2 regions of the Rhizobium atlanticum genome follow, and region 2 is predicted to be linked to the other one. Evidence: riboswitches for the same ligand, from Rfam matches in the RefSeq annotation. Region 2 holds a riboswitch; the other holds the start of a gene.

Region 1 (7,603 bases), on a different contig from region 2:
GATTCTTCCATCGTCGCGCAGCGGCTCGGCCGGAGTGTGCGCTATCTGGTTGCGACAACCGACTATCTCGAGGGCAGGGCGCTTCCATCAAAGCCCGAGGACCTGAAGGATCATCGATGCGTGCTCCTGAACGGCCGCAACGGCGAGGCGGATTGGCATCTTGTCAGCGGCCGCAAGTCGGCCCACGTGCGCGTGTCCGGGCCGGTCTCCAGTCGGGACTTCGAGGCGGTCAGCGCCTTTACCTATCGCGGCCACGGTATCGGGCTGCTGCCTTCGACCTATTGCGACGAAGAGATCAACCGAGGCGAGCTCATTCGCCTGCTGCCGGACTGGTCCTCGCCGGAAATCTTCGTGCACGCCGTCTATCCCACCCGCCGCTTCCTGCCGCTGCGCCTGCAGGTTTTTCTGGAAGCGCTGAAGGCGTGGAAGAACCCTTTATGGTCGCCTTTGCGTTGAGGTCCTGGAAAGCTGCATGGCAGGAGAGTCTCTCTCTATGAGTTCCCCGCAGCGGCCTTGAGGGGCAAGGCAGGCGCTCCTGATATCACCGAAAATTGAAACCCCGCACGAGGCCGGGCGTCCTTCGCCGGCCAAGCTGTGTTACATTTCCCTGCTCGATGCGCGGGGATTTGCCGATGCTGACCACACTTGCGGTGCTCATGGGTCTTACCGGAGTCGTGCCGACAGCTGGGGCGGGCGCAAACGAAGTTGATGTGACGCTGGTGCTTGCCGTCGACACCTCGCGGTCAATGGATTTCGAAGAGATCGGCATTCAGCGCGACGGTTATGTCGAGGCGCTCAAGCACAAGGAATTCATCGATGCGGTCAAGGGCGGGCTCACCGGCCGCATCGCCATCAGCTATTTCGAATGGGCGGGCTATGTCGTCCAGGATTCGATGATCGACTGGCAGGTGATTGAGACGGAAGCGGATGCGATCGCCTTCGCCGATAAGCTTGGCGCCCGGCCGATAGCCACGCAACGGCGCACCTCGATCTCAACAGCCATCGATCAGGGCGCCAGCATGATCACCACCGGACCCTTTCGCGGCAGGCGTGAGGTGATCGACGTCTCCGGCGACGGTCCGAACAATTCCGGCAGCCCGGTGACGGGCACCAGGGACAAGGCGATGGCGTCGGGCATGATCATCAACGGGCTGGCGATAATGCTGCGTCCTTCCGATGCTCCCGGAGGGCTCGACAAATATTACGCCGATTGCGTGATCGGCGGCCCCGGCAGCTTCGTGCTGCCGGTCCACAGGATTGAGGATTTCGCCATCGCCGTGCGCCGCAAGCTGGTGCTCGAGATCAGCGGCATTTCACCCTCGCCGACGGTGGAGAGGATAGCCGCCGACGCGCCGACGTCGGACTGTCTGATCGGCGAGAAGCAGTGGCGGGATATATTCGATCGGTGAGTCGCGACCTGATGAGCCCGGAGAGGGTATGCCGTGTGGTTGTCACATGGCATACCGATAAAGCAAAGAAGAAAGCATCTGCCGCTTGAAGAGCCTCACCTTGAGGTGCCGACGGGCAAGGCGGCTGCTCCGTGCCGCCACCTATAACGGCAGCTGCCTGCCGGTCTGTTCGCTGACCATGTATTCGGCGTACCAGTCCGGCCAGTTCTCGTCGTGTTTGCCGCCATTGCGCTTCTCGTGTTCGCCGTGGGCCTCGGCGGCGCGGCGGAGGGCGGCGGCGAGGTCGCTCGATGTCGAGAAGGCGGTCTCATCGGCGTCGATGCGTCCCGGCAGGCGTGTGGTGACTTCCTGGAACAGCCAGCCGTTGCCATCGGGATCCTTGAACGAGGCGAAGGAACGATAGCTGCGGTGGTCGGGGTCGCGGCCGGCGATGCGCAGGCGCCCGAAGAGATAGGGCTCGTCCTTGCCGGCGTAGACGCCTGAAGCATCGTGGAAGACCTCGCTCACCTCGACGCCGCGGGCGATGAGATCGCGCCTTGCGGCCTCGACGTCGGAGACGATGAGATAGAGGCCTTGGGCGGAGCCGGGAGCGGCGGCGGTGACATTCTTGCCGAAGATGATCGCGCAACCGGAGCCCGGTGGGGTGAACTGGATCACGCGGAAATCGGCATCATTGGCGAAGTCGGCGTCGAGCCTCCAGCCAAGGCTCTCGTAAAAACGTTTGGCGCGGTCGACGTCGGAAACGGGAATGACGACCACTTCGAGCTTGGTGTCGACCGGTCGTGTTTTCATGGATTCGGTTAGGGGTTCACTGCGCATTGCATTGCTCATCTTCAGCTCCCTTGAGGTTTGGACGCATTAAGAATGGCGATACATGTCAGGAGCGAGTGGACCACAGCGCGGGTGGAGCGTCGAATCAATTCTTCAGTCGACATGAAGAAGACGGCGGGCCATCCCGCCGTCTGTTGCGCTAGCTTTTAAGCAGCAAGGGCGGCGCGCGTTTTGCCGATCATCAGAGCGGCGCGCGCAGCCTCACGGCCCTTCTCGACGAAATGAGCGCGGTAGATCTGCGTGTGATGCTCGGTTTCCTGATAGTGATGCGGTGTCAGTGAGACCGACAGCACCGGCACGCCGGTATCCATGCCGGCGCGCATCAGGCCATCGACCACGGCCTGGGCGACGAACTCGTGGCGGTAGATCCCGCCATCGACGACGAAGGCGGCGGCAATGACGGCGGCATAGCGCCCGCTCGCGGCAAGATCGCGCGACAGCAGCGGCATTTCGAAGGCGCCGGGGACGTCGAATACGTCGATCTGTTCGGCGGGAACAAGCTGTTGGAAACCTTCGAGCGCACGGTCGACGATATCGGCGTGCCAGCCGGCTTTGACGAAGGCATAACGGGTGGGTGTCATGGTAATCTCCTTTGGCGTACAGACACATCACCCAAGGCGATCACGAGCATCCGCAGCCAGCCCGGAGGGCAGCAGCAGCGCACGTTCTCTTTCATCCGGACTATGACCGTCGGCTCAGGCATCTCACCTGATCTGCTGACCCTTCCGAGGAAGGCGCTCGCGGGCTCGCAATCGAAACTGCATACCGCCGGTAGGGACTTTCACCCCGCCCTGAGAACGGCGCGGACAATAGGGCCAAGGCGGCGGGCTGGCAATAGGGAAGACGTTTTCGTCGGTGGTGGTCATTTGCCCTTCGCTTTCGCTCAAGGCGTTCGTTGCTGATGCTCCTCACCCCCCTCATCTGCCCTGACGGGCATCTCTCCCCGCTGGGGCGAAGGCGAGCAAGTTGCCTGTCCGCGCTTTCACAAGCGACGTTTCTGAAAGGAGCAAGACGCTACCGGATCCCCCTTCTCCCCCCTTGCGCAGCGTGCGCATCCACCTACATGCTTCCGCTGAGGACATCCATGTCGAAAAGGCATGCTGCTCCGCCTCATTGAGGGGTAGAGCAGCAACCATGGGAGAGAGCGATGCCAGAATCTTTCGTCGTGCGCCGCGAGGCGCATCTTGCGGCGCCGCCGGCGGCGGTGTTTGCACTGATGACCGATCCCGAGAAGATCCTGCGCTGGATGGGGACGGAGGCCGAGGTCGAGCCGGAGCCGGGTGGGCTCTATCTCGTCAACGTCACCGGCGCCCGTTTTGCGCGCGGCTCGTTTCGCGAGGTGGTGCCGGTGCATCGGCTTGCCTACAGCTTCGGCTGGGATGGCAGCGAGGTGGTGCCGCCGGGATCGAGCCTGGTCGAGATCGACCTGATCGAGCAAGGAGGCGGAACGCTTTTGCGGCTCACCCATAGCGGTCTGCCGAGTGCGGAGCAATGCGCCGGTCATGAGGAGGGCTGGGCGCATTATCTCGGCCGGCTCACGGAAGTCGCGGCCGGGCGGGACCCGGGTCCAGATCCTTTTTACGGAAGGACATGAACGGTTTTCGGCAGGCGACGGGATGCTCCCCAAGCGCTTGACGCTGCGGGAAGAACGGTCCGCTGCGGTCAAAAAAAGTGCTGCTTTATCGTCCGCAAACATGAACGCGCAGTTCATCTCCAGTTCAATTTGGCGGTCCTAAGGTGATTGCGGCTGGATGAAATGGAGTTTTCGATGAAGGCACTTTCTATCGCGGCTGCCTTGCTCGCTGGCAGCCTCTCGATTGGCACAGCTCAGGCGATGCCGATCGGGGCAATCAAGGTTGAGAGCACTGTCACAAAGGTCGACTACGCCTGTGGTCGCGGCTGGCATCTGACCCGCTGGGGCGAATGCCGGCGCAACTGGCGCCGCCCGCCGCCTGTAGCTTTCTATGGCGGTCCGCCCCGCTGGGGCTGGGAGCGGCGTCATCGCGATTGGGATGGCCCGCGCTGGCGCTATGAGGGGCGCTGGGACCGCGAACGCCGCTGGCGCGATGACTACTAAAACTTTTTGACAGAGGCAAACGAACGAGGGCCGGTGCGATGTTTCGCCCGGCCTTTATCAGCTGAAATAACGCTGCGCTCAGATGCGGCTGACGAGCCAGTGCTTTCCGTCGATCAGTTCTTCGAGCTCGGCCGGATCCTTGACACCGAACTCGAACCATTCGACGAGTTCCTTCGCCTTCCGTTTGCTTTCTTCGGCTGTAAACTCGATCCCATAACGCGCGCACCAGCGCCGAAGGATCGACGTCAGCAGGGTCATGTCATTCCCGTCCAGCGGGTCTTTCGGCCAGTATGTCGTGCCCATAGCAACCCCTCAATCGCTAATGACAAGTTCGCACATAATCGAATCAATGTCGCGCAATTTAAAGGTGTTTATTGGGTTGTTTTCCACCGTGATGAATGGTTTTCCACAGAGTTGTTGGGAGGTGGGGTTGACAGGGTTGCGGAGGGAATCGGCGGGGGCAAGTGCCGATAGGAAATCCACCACAGGTGTCTGGCTGATGTCCCGGGGTTGCCCGCGTCCTGTTGCAATGCCAATGTTAACTCATGGATCTGCCTTCCTCCATTGCCTGGCTGATTGACGAGGCTGCGGCTTCGCCCGGCCCCGAACGGTTTCTGGCCGAGCTCGGGCGCCGGCTGCTGGCCGACGGCCTGGAGCTTTCCGGCGGCGCGCTGACACTTTCGGTGCCGCATCCGATCATAGCGCGGCGCAGCTGGCTGTGGCGGGCGGAAACCGGAGCCGTCATTGAGGCGCTGGGGTTTGCCGCCGCACCGCAAAGCGATGCCGGGCGCGAATGGCTAGCCGGGCTCGGGCCGGTTTGGGAGGAGAGGATTGGAGCTTCGCGGGACGGCGCCGTGCTCGGCTGGGCGGGCATCGGCAAGGGGGCAGGGGCGGACGAATTTTCTCCTGATGAAGCCGCGCGGCTGCAGGACGTCGCGCGTTTTGCTGCGGCGCCGCTCGCAGTCCTTGCGGCGCGGGAAGCGCAGGCGGCGCTGCTGGAAGCCTACCTCGGCCGGCGCAGTGCGGCTCGCGTTCAGTCGGGTGCGCTCGCCCGGGGCACAGGCGAAACCATTCGCGCCGCTCTTCTCTGCGCCGATTTGCGGGATTTCACCGCGCTTTCCCAAGTGACGGAGCCGCAGGCGATGATATCCGCGCTCGACGCTTATTTCGACCGCGTCGCCGGCGCCGTGCATGCCTTCGGCGGCGAGGTGCTGAAATTCATCGGTGACGGCGTGCTGGCGATCTTTCCCGTCACTGCTGCTTCCGGCAACGGGGCAGGAGCTGATCGAGAGGCCTGTGAGGCGGCGCTTCGGGCTGTCGCCGCCTGCCGCGCCGGCATGGTTCATCTCGATCGGATGCGTGAGGCTGAGGGGCTGGCGCCGCTGCCCTTCGGGGCTGCCCTGCATTTCGGCGAAATCCTCTGGGGCAATATCGGCGCCGCCGACAGGCTTGACTTCACCGCCATCGGCCCGGCGGTCAATCTGGTCAGCCGGCTGGAAGGGCTCTGCAAGCCGCTCGGCCACAGCGTGCTGATCTCAGGCGCCGTGGCGGCGAATACCCGGGCTGCGCTGACGCCGCTCGGCGAGCACGCCCTGCGCGGCATCGCCGAGCCGTGCGCCGTCTTCACTTTGGCTGAGGATTGAGCCTGAGATGGGAACTGTCCGCTTGTGCAAGCAGTGCCGTCCCTTCCCAGAAACTGCGCAAAAGAATCATGATTGTTAAACTCCGCTTTTTTGGCTAAAGCCTCTGCCGGTCAGAGGAGTTTTCAGATATGACTCGATACGCACATAAATTTTTCTCGGCCCTCGGCCTGTCCGCAATGCTCGTGGCAGGGGCCGCGCCGGCCGACGACGGCAAGAAAGTCTCGGTCGTCGACGATCGCGGCGTCACCATCGAAGTTCCGGCACAGCCGAAGCGCCTTGCCTCGATTTCCTATTTCGCAGATGACGTCGCGCTGGCACTCGGCATCAAGCCGGTCGCCAGCACCTATATGACGAAAGGCCGCGAGCCCGAATTCCTGCTGGGCCTGACTTCCGGAATGAAGCAGATCGGCCAGCGCGCTAAGCCCAATCTGGAACTTCTCTCCGAAGCCAAACCGGATCTGATCGTCGCGATCCGCCGCTATACGGTCGGCAATGCGGCGCAGCTTCAAAACATCGCGCCCTACGTCGCCTATAATATGGAACTGCTCGAAGAGAGCTACAGCGAGACCGCCGCCCTTTCCAAGCTGCTCGGCCAGCCCGAACGCGGCGAGCAGCTGAACGCCGAATTCCGCAAGCATCTTGCGGAATTTGCCGCCAAGGCGCCGAAGGGCGTTCACCCGCGCTTCCTGATCATGTGGGGCGGCGCGACACCCTTCGCCTTCCACACGGAAAATACCTCGGCCTCGATCGTCGCCGCGATCGGCGGCGACAATGTTCCGGGGCCGAAAACTCCGGGCGGCGAGTTCGGCATCGACCTCAGCCTCGAAACCATGCTCGAGAAGGATCCGGAGGTCATCTTCGTCTATGATTCCGGCCCGGATCGCCCGCATGAGAGCAACCCGATCTGGTCGCAGCTGTCGGCAGTCAAGAACAACCGCGTCTTCTACGTCGGCGACCAGTGGGTCGAGACCAACGGCCCGATCGCCCGCGAAATCGTGCTGCGCGAGGCTGCGCACTACCTTTACCCCGACACGTTCCCGGCTGTCGATGTCAAGGCCGAGGCTGCCAAGCTGATCCCGGCCGAACTGCAGAACTAAGTCCAAGGAAAAGGCCTGCGATGAGCCCCCGGCAATCATTCCTGGCCATAGGGCTCATTGTCGCCGCCGCGATGCTGGCGGCGATGCTCGGCTTGCTGGTTGGCGCTAAGACGCTTTCGGTCGAGACAGCGCTGCGCGTGCTCCTGGCGCCCGACGGCAAGCTCGAATCTCTCCTCGTCTGGACGCTGCGGCTGCCGCGCAGCCTGGCGGCGGCCGCCGGCGGGGCGGGCCTTGCCGTTTCCGGCTACTTGCTGCAGACGCTGACGCGCAATCCGCTGGCCGATCCCGGCATTACCGGCGTGACATCCGGGGCGGTCGCGCCGATCGTCTGCTGCTTCGTCTTTCTGCCCTGGCTTTCGCCTGCCTATTATCCCTTCATCGGCCTTGCCGGCGGGGTCTTGGCTGCCTCGGTGACATTCTGGGTTTCGCGCGGCGGGCAGGGGCGGCCGCTGCAGCTTGCGCTCGGCGGCGTCAGCGTCTCGCTGTTCTTAAGCGCGATCACCACCTATGTGCTGCTCTTGACCGGGCCGCAATCGGCATCGCTGC
Region 2 (7,603 bases):
CCGAGCCGAAGAACGCGCTGATCAAGCAGTATCAGCGGCTGTTCGAGATGGAAGATGTGGAACTCACCTTCCACGAGGATGCATTGCGCGAAATCGCCCGCAAGGCGATCGTGCGCAAGACCGGCGCCCGCGGCCTTCGTTCGATCATGGAGAAGATCCTGCTCGACACGATGTTCGAACTGCCGACGCTGGAAGGCGTGCGCGAGGTAGTCATCTCGGAGGAGGTGGTGCGCGGCTCGGCTCGTCCGCTCTACATCTATGCCGATCGTCAGGAAGAAAAAGCCAACGCTTCCGCGTAATCTCGTGGTTTTCGCACCGTTATTTTAAGGGGCTTGCCATGGGCGAGCCCCTTTCTATTTGAAAAACCATGCGAGGCGCTGTTAGTATTTTGCCGGTGGGAACTGGAGCTTGCCTTTGCCGATGTTGCGCAAGGGGCGATGCTTGGCAATGATGCAGTGATTCCGTGAGTGTATTGCTGGCGTTGTATATAGCCGGGTCGGAAGTGGTAAGCGCCGGTCCAGCCACGCGTTTCATAGTGCTGGTGTTCCGTTGTAACGAAGCTGTCATATCCGGGGAACGAGGGCGTTAGCGTGGCTTGAAAAGCATAGTGAGAACCTCCACTTGTAGGCCAAGTGAGAGTGCCGGCTGATCCCAAGCGGCCGTGCAAAGAGCCCGGCAACGGGACGATGGAAAGGATAAAAAATGACGAAGAAAACGTCTGTAGCGAGCAGCACTGCCTACCCTGTTCTGCCTTTGCGTGACATCGTGGTTTTCCCGCATATGATCGTGCCGCTGTTTGTCGGACGGGAAAAGTCGATCCGTGCGCTCGAGGAGGTCATGGGCTCGGACAAGCAGATCATGTTGGTGACGCAGATCAACGCCAGCGACGATGATCCGGACCCTTCGGCGATCCACAATGTCGGCACCGTGGCAAACGTGCTGCAGCTGCTGAAGCTGCCTGACGGCACCGTCAAGGTTCTGGTCGAAGGCCGCGCCCGCGCCGAGATCGACACTTATACGAGCCGTGAGGATTTCTATGAGGCGCTCGGCCATGTGCTCGAGGAGCCCCATGACGATCCGGTCGAACTGGAAGCTTTGTCGCGCTCGGTCGTTTCCGAATTCGAAAGCTATGTGAAGCTGAACAAAAAGATTTCGCCGGAAGTGGTCGGTGCCGCCAGCCAGATCGACGACTATTCCAAGCTCGCCGATACGGTCGCCTCGCATCTGTCGATCAAGATCACCGAGAAGCAGGAGATGCTGGAGACGACGAGCGTCAAGCAGCGTCTCGAAAAGGCTCTCGGCTTCATGGAAGGCGAGATCTCGGTGCTGCAGGTCGAAAAGCGCATCCGCTCGCGCGTCAAGCGCCAGATGGAGAAGACCCAGCGCGAATATTATCTCAACGAGCAGATGAAGGCGATCCAGAAGGAGCTCGGTGACGGCGAGGAAGGCCGTGACGAGATGAGCGAACTGGAAGAGCGCATCTCCAAGACCAAGCTGTCCAAGGAGGCCCGTGAAAAGGCCGAGGCGGAGCTGAAGAAGCTGCGCCAGATGAGCCCGATGTCGGCGGAGGCCACGGTCGTGCGCAATTATCTGGATTGGCTGCTCGGCATTCCGTGGGGCAAGAAGTCGAAGATCAAGGCCGACCTCAACAATGCCGAGAAGATCCTCGAGGCCGATCACTTCGGTCTGGACAAGGTCAAGGAACGCATTGTCGAATATCTCGCCGTGCAGGCTCGCGCCACCAAGATCAAGGGCCCGATCCTCTGCCTCGTCGGCCCTCCGGGCGTCGGCAAGACCTCGCTCGCCCAGTCGATCGCCAAGGCAACCGGCCGTGAGTATGTTCGCATGGCGCTCGGCGGCGTTCGCGACGAGGCCGAAATCCGCGGTCACCGCCGCACCTATATCGGCTCGATGCCCGGCAAGGTCATCCAGTCGATGAAGAAGGCGAAGAAGTCCAACCCGCTCTTCCTGCTCGACGAAATCGACAAGATGGGCATGGATTTCCGTGGCGATCCGTCTTCGGCCCTGCTCGAAGTGCTCGATCCGGCGCAGAACTCGACCTTCATGGACCACTATCTGGAAGTCGAATACGACCTGTCGGATGTGATGTTCATCACGACCGCGAATACGCTGAACATCCCTGCACCGCTGATGGACCGCATGGAGATCATCCGTATCGCCGGCTACACCGAAGATGAAAAGCGCGAGATCGCCAAGCGGCACCTGCTGCCGAAGGCTATCAAGGAACATGCGTTGCAGCCGGAAGAATTCTCGGTCAGCGACGATGCCCTGATGGCGATCAGCCAGCAGTACACCCGCGAAGCCGGTGTCCGCAGCTTCGAACGCGAATTGATGAAGCTCGCCCGCAAGGCGGTCACCGAGATCATCAAGGGCAAGACGAAGTCCGTTCACGTGACGGCCGCCAACATCGCCGACTATCTCGGCGTCCCGCGCTTCCGCCATGGCGAAGCCGAGGGCGAGGATCAGGTCGGCGTCGTGACCGGCCTTGCCTGGACGGAAGTCGGCGGCGAGCTGCTGACCATCGAAGGCGTGATGATGCCGGGCAAGGGCCGCATGACGGTTACCGGCAATCTGAAGGACGTCATGAAGGAATCGATCTCGGCGGCGGCTTCCTACGTCCGCTCGCGCGCTGTCGATTTCGGCATCGAACCGCCGATGTTCGAAAAGAACGACATCCACGTGCACGTGCCGGAAGGTGCGACGCCGAAGGATGGCCCGTCGGCCGGTGTCGCCATGGCAACCGCCATCGTTTCGATCATGACCGGCATCCCGGTCAACAAGCATGTGGCCATGACCGGTGAAATCACCCTTCGCGGCCGGGTGCTGCCGATCGGCGGTCTCAAGGAAAAGCTGCTGGCAGCGCTTCGCGGCGGCATCAAGAAGGTGCTGATTCCGGAGGAAAACGCAAAGGATCTGGCGGAGATTCCGGACAACGTGAAGAACAGCATGGAGATCATCCCGGTCTCCCGGATGGGCGAGGTGATCAAGCACGCGCTGATCCGCCGGCCGGAGCCGATCGAGTGGGATGGCACGGTGGAAACGCCTGTTATCACCTCGGTCGAAGGCCTTGACGATACGGGCGCAACGATCGCTCATTGAGTGGCGTTTGCCACATTTGTGCCCTATTGGCGCAAAAGACGCGAAAAGGCTGGCGGAAACGCCAGCCTTTTTTGTGAAAACGTCATGGAGACGCTTGCTTTTCCTTGATTTGCAGGGCTTTTGGGTTCCCGGCGGGCCTGATGAAACCTATTCTGCGCCTAGCTTACATTTGAGTCGTTTCATACCATTTAGAAAGGGGTGGAAACATGAACAAGAATGAACTCGTGTCCGCAGTGGCCGAAAAGGCAGGACTGACGAAGTCTGACGCGGCTTCCGCTGTTGACGCGGTTTTCGACGTTGTCCAGGCCGAACTCAAGAACAAGGGCGATATCCGCCTCGCTGGTTTCGGCAGCTTCACCGTTTCTCATCGCGCTGCAACGAAGGGCCGCAACCCGTCGACCGGCGCTGAAGTCGATATTCCAGCCCGCAACGTGCCGAAGTTCACGCCCGGCAAGGGCCTGAAGGACGCCGTCAACGGTTGATTTGATCGTCCGCCAGTCGTAAACGAGAACGGCTGAGCAGGATTTCGAGGGGTTCGGCGCTGCCGGACCCCTTTTGTTTTGCCGCTTGCCGCAGGCAGCGCCTTGTTTTACGAACGATGCTGTTCTCAGGGCGGGGTGAAAGTCCCCACCGGCGGTAAGGGCTGTGGCCCGAGCCCGCGAGCGCCTTCTCAAGCTTCGGCCGGGGAAGGGTCAGCAGATCCGGTGCGATTCCGGAGCCGACGGTATAGTTGGAAGAAAGAGAATGAGCATGGCCGTGATCGGGCAGGGGACTGCCGGCCTCTGCGCGCCGTCGCCTCAAGCGTCCTGATTTATGTTGATCGCCTGCATAATTCCTTAAATCGGAATCGATTTAAGGATGAACTATGCAGCAATTAAAAGCGCTAGAGCGTCTTTTGCGCGTCTGGAAAGACGCGCGGCGCTGTAGTTCCGGATGGAAGACATGAATCAGAATTCGCTTGCAGTCTCGCAATCTCGCGCCGTTGCCGGCGCTGCTTTCATGGTGCTTGGAGGCGTCGCCTTCTCGCTGCTCAACGTCGTCACCCAGTGGCTGACCATGAAGCTCGCCTTTCCGCCGGCCTCCGCAGCCTTCTGGCAATATGCCTTCGCCTTCCTCTTCTCCTTGCCCTTCCTGCGCAAATCAGGCCTTTCGGCCATGCGTACGGACTATCCCTGGCGACACGTCGTGCGCGTCCTCTTTGCCGCGCTTGGTGTCGAGGCCTGGGTTTCCGGTCTTGCCTCAGTGCCGATCTGGCAGGCGATCGCGCTGGTCATGACCTCGCCCTTCTTCATTATCCTCGGCGCCCGCCTGTTCCTCGGTGAGCGCGTCGGCCCGGCCCGCTGGGCAGCGACTGGTGTCGGGTTTGCTGGCGCGATGATCATCCTCCAGCCATGGTCTGATAGTTTCACCTGGGCGGCGCTCCTGCCGGTGCTCTCGGCGCTGCTCTGGGGTGCCTCCTCGCTTATCACCAAGAGCCTGACCGGTATCGAGAGGCCAGAGACCATCACCGTCTGGCTGTTGGTGCTGCTGACGCCGATCAACGGCGGTCTGGCACTTGCGGCGGGCTTCGCCGTACCGACAGGCACGACACTCGCGCTCTTCCTTCTGGCAGGCCTCCTGACGGTCGTGGCGCAATATCTGCTGACCCTAGCCTATGCCAGTGCCGACGCCGCCTATATCCAGCCATTCGATGATCTGAAGCTGCCGCTGAACGTGCTCGCCGGCTGGCTGTTTTTCGGTTACGCGCCGGCCGGTTATCTCTGGCTGGGCGCCGCGCTCATTCTTTCAGCGTCGCTCTTCATCATGCGAAACGAGATGCGCCGGGAAAGGCCGCCGGCCTGACGCCGACCTCTGAAAACGCGCGGGCTGTCATGTCTCTGTCATGGCAGTCCCGCAAAACCCCTCTGTTCGATCTTTCGACATTGGGGGATTTCATGACAATTTTATCGCGCAAGGCAGCGCTCACTGCTGTGCTTCTCGCATCCGGTGCCGTCCCGGCTGCGGCCGAGCCGGTTTTCAACCGCATCGCCTCCTTCCCGGTCGCCCAGAACCTGCCTGCTGACAAGGACAAGCTTTCGCCGACATCCGCGGAAATCATCACCGCGACCGACGACGGTAACACGCTGATCTATAGCGACAGCCCGCTCGGCGCGATCGGCTTCATCGACATTACCGACGCCAAGGCCCCGAAAGCCGCCGGCGCGCTGATGATGGATGGCGAGCCGACATCGGTTACCTCGAGCGCCGGCAAGGCGCTGGTTGCCGTCAACACCTCCGAAAGCAAGGCCAAGCCCTCAGGCCGCCTCGCAATCGTCGACGTGGCGACGAAGAAGATCGAGAACACCTGCGATCTCGGTGGCCAGCCGGATTCGATTGCCCTCAACAATGACAAGACGCTCGGCGCCATCGCGATCGAAAACGAACGCGACGAAGAGGTCAATCACGGCAAGATCCCGCAGATGCCGGCCGGCGAGCTCGCCGTTTTCCAGGTCAACAACGGCACCGTCGACTGCGGCGCCATCAAGCATGTGGCGCTGAATGGTCTCGCCGGTGTTGCCCCTGAAGATCCGGAGCCGGAATTCGTCGCTTTCAACGGCCTGAATGAAATTGCCCTGACGCTGCAGGAAAACAACGAGATCGTCATCATCGACGCCAACACGGCTCAGGTGAAGACCCACTTTACCGCCGGCAGCGTCGATCTCTCCGGCATCGACACGAAGCGCGACGGCGCCCTGAAATTCTCGAGCGAATCGAAGGGCGTGCTGCGCGAGCCGGACGCCGTGAAGTGGCTGGACGACAACCGCCTCGTCGTCGCCAATGAAGGCGACTATCAGGGCGGCTCGCGCGGCTTCACCATCTTCGACAAGACGGGCAAGGTCCTCTACGAATCGGGCGCATCCTTCGAACGCGCCGTCGCCCATATCGGCCATTATCCGGAAAGCCGTTCGGGATCGAAGGGCGTCGAGCCGGAAGGTCTCGAAGCCGCCAAGTTCGGCGATGACCAGTATTTCTTCCTGCTTGCCGAGCGCGCCTCGGTCGTCGGCGTCTATAAGGATACCGGCGCCGACCCCGAACTCGTGCAGCTTCTGCCGTCGGGCATTTCGCCGGAAGGCGGGGTCGCTATCCCCCAGCGTAATCTCTTCGCGACCGCAAATGAACTCGATCTCGGCAAGGACGGCGGAGTGCGCTCGCACGTGATGATCTACGAGCGCTCGGAAGGCGAAAAAGCTTATCCACAGATCGTCTCCACCGAGAAGGACGGCAATCCGATCGGTTTCGCAGCCCTTTCGGGTCTCGCCGCCGTTCCCGGAAAACCGGGCATGCTCTACGCCGTCAGCGACAGCGTTCTGGGCTCGCAGCCGACGATCTACTCGATCGACGCAACCAAGAAGCCGGCCGTCATCACCGACGCCCTCGTCGTCAAGCGCGACGGCGCTCCGGCGCAGAAGCTCGACATCGAAGGCATTGCGGTCGCAGCCGACGGCTCCTTCTGGCTCGCCTCGGAAGGAAACAGCGAGCGCCTCGTCCCGCATGCGCTCTACAACGTCAATGCCAAGGGCGACATCAAGGCCGAGATTGCTCTGCCTAGGGAACTCGCCGCCAACGAAATTCGCTACGGCTTCGAGGGTGTCACCATTGTCGGCACCGGCGACGATGCTACGTTGTGGATGGTCGTCCAGCGCGAGTGGGGTGACGACGAGAAGGGCTTCGTCAAGCTCGTCTCCTACAATCCGAAGAAAAAGGAATGGGGCGCCTTGCGCTATCCCCTCGACAAGACGGAAAGCGGCTGGGTCGGCCTGTCTGAGATCTCCGCCCACGGCGACAACGTTTACATCATCGAGCGCGACAACCTCGTCGGCGACGCCGCCAGGCTGAAGAAGCTTTACAAGGTGGCGATCTCGGAACTGAAGCCAGCCAAGCTCGGGGCCGAACTGCCGGTCGTGAAGAAAACCGAAGCACACGACTTCCTCGACGAACTAAAGACCGTGACGAACGGCTATGTGCTCGACAAGCTCGAAGGCTTCACCTTCGACGCCTCCGGCAAGCCTTACGCTGTCACCGATAATGACGGTGTGAGCGACTCTTCCGGCGAGACCTTGTTCTTTACGGTCGAACTGAGTGCCACGAACTGAAAGCTGCCCCTCATCCTAACCCTCTCCCCGTTAAAACGGGGCGAGGGGACGTGCCAAGCGCAACGTCGAGGTGAAGGAAGCACGTGCGGCATATCCCTTCGCCCCGCTCGCGGGGGTCCGGAGGACGGGTCGAAACCGGTGCCGCGACCCCGGTCGGTGGCGGCAGCCGGTGAGGGGCCGCTCTCGGCTCGCTGCAGCCTTCAATAAAAGCGACTCGCTCCAGCCTTACCAGCGCTGATGCACATGCGGCGCGATCAGCCGATTGTATATCTCGCGCGTCGCCACTAACACATCGGGCGAGAGCGGCGCGAGATCGGCTGCGGCCGCATTGGCTCTCGCCTGTTCGGCAT

Evidence for each region. A riboswitch is a leader RNA that binds a small molecule or an ion and turns the genes downstream of it on or off. The one in region 2 is predicted to bind FMN.
Region 1: it holds a riboswitch for FMN, as region 2 does, so the genes downstream of both, PH551_RS02125 (6,7-dimethyl-8-ribityllumazine synthase) here and PH551_RS10025 (DMT family transporter) in region 2, are expected to answer to the same signal.

The regions. Positions count from the first base shown of each region.
Region 1 covers NZ_JAQJCJ010000001.1:440,658-448,260, forward strand. Annotated here, with positions in the region: gene PH551_RS02110 (LysR family transcriptional regulator) at 1-456, shown strand, start outside; gene PH551_RS02115 (DUF1194 domain-containing protein) at 633-1,409, shown strand; gene PH551_RS02120 (VOC family protein) at 1,551-2,240, opposite strand; gene PH551_RS02125 (6,7-dimethyl-8-ribityllumazine synthase) at 2,387-2,821, opposite strand; FMN riboswitch at 2,901-3,043, opposite strand; gene PH551_RS02130 (SRPBCC family protein) at 3,388-3,834, shown strand; gene PH551_RS02135 (GCG_CRPN prefix-to-repeats domain-containing protein) at 4,009-4,317, shown strand; gene PH551_RS02140 (alpha-amylase family protein) at 4,396-4,620, opposite strand; gene PH551_RS02145 (adenylate/guanylate cyclase domain-containing protein) at 4,863-5,960, shown strand; gene PH551_RS02150 (ABC transporter substrate-binding protein) at 6,089-7,057, shown strand; gene PH551_RS02155 (FecCD family ABC transporter permease) at 7,078-7,603, shown strand, end outside.
Region 2 covers NZ_JAQJCJ010000005.1:238,588-246,190, forward strand. Annotated here, with positions in the region: gene clpX (ATP-dependent Clp protease ATP-binding subunit ClpX) at 1-299, shown strand, start outside; gene lon (endopeptidase La) at 703-3,120, shown strand; gene hupB (DNA-binding protein HupB) at 3,327-3,602, shown strand; FMN riboswitch at 3,720-3,870, shown strand; gene PH551_RS10025 (DMT family transporter) at 4,054-4,962, shown strand; gene PH551_RS10030 (esterase-like activity of phytase family protein) at 5,055-7,253, shown strand; gene PH551_RS10035 (aldo/keto reductase) at 7,479-7,603, opposite strand, start outside.